Regions from separate parts of the Seminibacterium arietis genome, predicted to be linked through region 2. Evidence: riboswitches for the same ligand, from Rfam matches in the RefSeq annotation. Region 2 holds a riboswitch; the other holds the start of a gene.
The links. A riboswitch is a leader RNA that binds a small molecule or an ion and turns the genes downstream of it on or off. The one in region 2 is predicted to bind molybdenum cofactor.

Region 1: another riboswitch for molybdenum cofactor. It lies ahead of moaA (GTP 3',8-cyclase MoaA); the one in region 2 lies ahead of torA (trimethylamine-N-oxide reductase TorA).

Annotation. Positions count from the first base shown of each region.
Region 1 is NZ_JBHTJN010000008.1:114,721-117,194, reverse strand. Features, by position in the region: gene ACFQ02_RS03190 (gluconeogenesis factor YvcK family protein) at 1-736, opposite strand, end outside; molybdenum cofactor riboswitch at 935-1,083, shown strand; gene moaA (GTP 3',8-cyclase MoaA) at 1,072-2,088, shown strand; gene moaC (cyclic pyranopterin monophosphate synthase MoaC) at 2,094-2,474, shown strand, end outside.
Region 2 is NZ_JBHTJN010000008.1:4,759-7,232, forward strand. Features, by position in the region: gene ACFQ02_RS02660 (NapC/NirT family cytochrome c) at 1-927, shown strand, start outside; molybdenum cofactor riboswitch at 960-1,093, shown strand; gene torA (trimethylamine-N-oxide reductase TorA) at 1,190-2,474, shown strand, end outside.

The DNA of each region.
Region 1 (2,474 bases), 110 kb from region 2:
CTCGAGCCGATAAAGAAAGCTCTGCTGCAGGGCTATGTTCTACGCCAAGATTATCAATGAATATTTTTTTTGCTACACTTTGTTTCAAAGTTTCAGCAATTTCAGGCAATAGAATAGGAGGAAGAATACTTGTGAAAAAGCTACCAGGTCCAAACAAAATGATTTCAGCTTGTTGAAGTGCGGTTATAGCTTCGGGAGTTGCCTTTACTAACGGAACCAAAAATACAGATTTAGGTAATTCTGCTAGATTATCAATATCGACTTCCCCAACAATACCATTACCTGATGGTAATGTTGCAGCTAAATGCACTGAATGTTCTGACATGGGAATAATAAAAGATTTCACTCTAAGCAAATCACGAATTAAATTTACCGCATCTGTGGGGCGAATGTGCATATTCTCTAGAGCTTTGAGCATTAAATTACCAAGGTTATGTCCTGCTAGCTCACCGCTACCAGAAAAACGGTATTCAAATAATGCAGAGGCTGTGCTGGGTTCAGTAATGATTTGATTGAGACAATTACGTAAATCTCCCCACGCAATACCGCCTTGTTCTCTACGAATTCGCCCTGTAGAACCACCATTATCTGTGGTTGCTACAATCGCAGTTAAACGTTCTTCCATGAAACTCAATGCCGACATAACACGTCCTAAACCATGTCCACCACCAATTGCGACTATTTTTTTTATTTTATCAAGATTTTTATGACTGGTATAAGGGCGAGAGTTAGTCATTTCATCCTCTTTTATTTTGTAGTGATTTCAATAGCCTCATTATACTCACTTGTATTTTAAAGCCAATCAAATAAATCAATTTACTCTCTCAAATTGCTATAAAATATCGTTATGTATTTTTTTATATAATTGATTTTTAAGGAAATTTATATCAAAAATGATAGCGTAGATAAACGCTTTATATTAGAATTAACGCAATATTACGCATGACTCCGAGCTTGTTTACCTAACTTTTTAGTTTTTATAAAAACAAGGTGGCAATGCCAGTAGTATTTATACTGCTCAAGGATAAAATTGGAAACGATTTATCCTCTCGTATTTTAGAAAGGTGTATAATGCAACAACCAATCTTTGTTAAAAATATAAGTGAAGATCGCTTAATTGATTCTTTTCAGCGTGAGTATCATTATTTACGGCTCTCCATTACTGAAGCTTGTAATTTTCGTTGTAATTATTGTTTACCTCAGGGATATAAATGTACTACAAATCGACCGCACTTTCTCGATATTGATGAAATTCGTCGTTTAGTTAATGGATTTGCTGAATTTGGCACTAAAAAAATACGTATAACGGGTGGAGAACCAACTTTACGTAAAGATTTTTTATCTATTGTTGAAACCGTAGCACAGCAAGAACAGATTAAACAAATTGCGTTAACAACTAATGGTTACAGAATGGCGACTCAAGTATCAGATTGGCAACAAGCAGGTATCACATCAATCAATGTGAGTGTGGATAGCCTTGATCCCAAAATGTTTCATGCTATTACAGGGACTAACAGGTTTAATGATGTAATGCAAGGAATTGAACGAGCGTTTACAGTTGGTTATAAAAAAGTCAAAGTGAATTCTGTTCTCATGAAGAATTTAAATGATAAAGATTTTGACTCATTTTTAGCTTGGATCAAAGATCAACCAATTCAAATGCGATTTATTGAATTAATGCAAACTAATGATATGAAAGAATTTTTTGAAAAGTATCATTTGTCAGGTAAAGTTTTAGAACAAAAATTGCTTCATACTGGATGGCAATTACAGCCAAAGCTACCTTTAGATGGGCCTGCAAAAATATTTAGACATAGCGACTATGTTGGTGAGATTGGTCTGATTATGCCTTACGAACGTCACTTTTGTGCTAACTGTAATCGTTTGCGTGTTTCTGCTACAGGTAAATTACATTTGTGCTTATTTGGTGAAGAAGGAATTGATTTACGAGATTTATTGTACTCTGATCAACAACTTCCTTTATTGAAAGCAAGGATCTTTGCTAGTTTACAAAATAAAAAAGAACATCATTTTTTACATAATGGTAATAGTGGAATTCGCAATCACTTAGCAGCAATTGGCGGTTAATAAATATGACAAAATTTACACACATTAATACTAACGGTGAAGCAAATATGGTGGATATCTCCACTAAACTAGATACTGTCCGAGAGGCGAGAGCAGAAGCATTAGTGACAATGTCACAAGATACTTTATCCATGATTGTAGAGGGTAAACATCATAAAGGTGATGTGTTCGCCACAGCTCGCATAGCAGGTATTCAAGCTGCAAAACGGACTTGGGAATTAATTCCGCTCTGTCACCCCTTATTACTTTCAAAAGTAGAAGTGAAATTGACCGCACTTTTAGAAACGAATCAAGTGCGAATTGAAAGCTTATGTAAGCTAAGTGGTAAAACTGGAGTGGAGATGGAAGCACTGACAGCAGTTAGCGTTGCCGCATTAACAATTTAT
Region 2 (2,474 bases):
GCAGAATGTGCTGATTGCCATATTCCACAAGACAATGTGTTCCATTACGTGAAAACAAAAGTGTTTGCAGTGAAAGATCTTTGGAATACTTATGTAACGGACAAATTACCAGATGAAGAGGCATTTGAGAAACATCGTTTAGAAATGGCGAAATCGGTATGGGAAGATTTAAAACAGAATAATTCAGCTACTTGCCGTAATTGTCATAGTTTTGAAGCAATGGAAATAGCTTCACAGGTGCCAGCCGCACAAAAAATGCATAAGACAGGTATAGAAACAAATCAAACTTGTATTGATTGTCATAAAGGTGTAGCACATTTTATGCCCGAAATGGAAGTTGATGATAAAGCAGCATATGGTGAGTTAACTAAACATGCAGGTGAATTTAATGATACTGATAAAACATTATATAGCTTAATGATGAATCCTGCACAGTTAATACAAGGTGGTGAAGTGCGGTTAATGCCATTTGCAGAATTAAACAATTGGAAACAAGAAGGCGATGAAATCACGGCTACAATTCACGGTTGGCAACAAGCAGGTGCAGAAACAGTCGTTTATGCACAATTAGGGCAACGTATTATGTTAGCTTTAGGTGATGGAATTGCAAAAAATGCAAAAGTATTGCAAACTGTACATGATAAAGTGACAGATTCTGATTGGAAAGAAGTAACGTTTGAAGTAAAAGTAGCGAAAAATTCACTCACTTCTAATTTACAAGCGTTAAATCAATTTGGTAATAATTTAAATCAAACCCATTGTAGCGGTTGTCATGCTCCGATCAGTGCGGGACATTACACTGCGAATCAATGGATTGGCGTAGTAAACTCGATGAAAGATCGTACTTCAATGACAGCAGATGATGTGCGAGCAGTCACTATCTATTTACAACGCAATGCAAAAGATTTTGGCGGAAAATCCCATTAAGTTAAACTTAAAGGGAGCCGAAACTCTTGAAAAAGAGAAAACGACTCCGAGCTTGTTGACCTAAGTTGAAAAATATGGTCGCAAGCCTGCAATCTAATGTTGCACATGGTATAGCTAGAAATGGCTATGCCACTCCTCCTCAGAAAGGTGTCGAAACAAAACTTTCACAATCTATTGGCGAAAGTGCGGTGTGTTTTATAACCGTTTCGATGTCTTTTCTTTCACCAATTCATTGTGAACCTAGTAAATAACGAGGTTTAAAATGAAAAAACAAAGTAAAATTAATACAAGCCGTCGTAGCTTTTTGAAAAATTCATCACTAGGAATGGCAGGAGTATCACTCAGTGGTGGAGTTGTTGGTACATTGGCTTCAACAAAAGCTATAGCAGCTGAACAAAGTACAGTTGTTACTGCTGCACACTGGGGTGTGTTAGGTGTAGTCGTAGAAGATGGTAAAGTAGTTAAATCAGGCTCTGCGATGCCTATTTCAGTAGAAAATGAATTGCAAAGCGTAGTAGCTGATCAACTCTATAGCGACACAAGGGTAAAATATCCGATGGTTCGTAAAGGCTTTTTAGAAGGTAATAAAGACACTAGTTTACGTGGGCGTGATGAATGGGTCCGTGTTTCTTGGGATAAGGCCTTTGACCTCGTTGCAAATGAGATGAAGCGTGTACGTGAAGCTTACGGTGCAGGGGGCATTTTCGCGGGATCTTATGGATGGTACAGTTCAGGTGCTTTACATGCTAGCCGCACTTTGCTACAACGCTATATGAATGTGACAGGTGGATTTGTTGGAGTAAAAGGTGACTATTCAACAGGTGCCGCTCAAGTTATTATGCCTCATGTATTGGGAACAATTGAAGTTTATGAACAACAAACTAGCTGGGAAACAATTCTAGAAAGTTCAGATATTGTCGTATTATGGGCAGCTAATCCAATGACCACTTTACGAATTTCATGGACATCAACTGACCAACAAGGTATTGAATATTTCAAAAAACTGAAAGAAAGTGGTAAACGCATTATTTGTATTGATCCTGTACGTAGCGAAAGCTGTGAATTCTTAAATGCAGAATGGTTACCAGTTAACACTGGTACAGACGTTCCTTTAATGCTAGGTATCGCACACACTTTAGTGACTACAAATAAACATGATAAAGAATTCTTGAAAAAATATACCGCTGGCTATGATAAATTTGAAGAATATTTATTAGGAAAAACTGACGGGCAAGCTAAAGATGCTGACTGGGCAAGCAAAATTTGTGGATTACCAGCAGATACAATTAAAAAATTAGCTGCAGATTTTTCTTCAAAACGCACTATGTTAATGGGTGGCTGGGGTATGCAACGTCAACGTCACGGTGAACAAACACACTGGACATTAGTAACTTTAGCTGCAATGTTAGGTCAAATTGGATTACCTGGCGGTGGATTTGGTTTCAGTTATCATTATGCGAATGGTGGTGCACCTTCTACTGTTGGTGGAATTATTGGTTCAATTACTGCCAATCCATCAGTACAAGCAGGTGAAAAAACATGGCTTG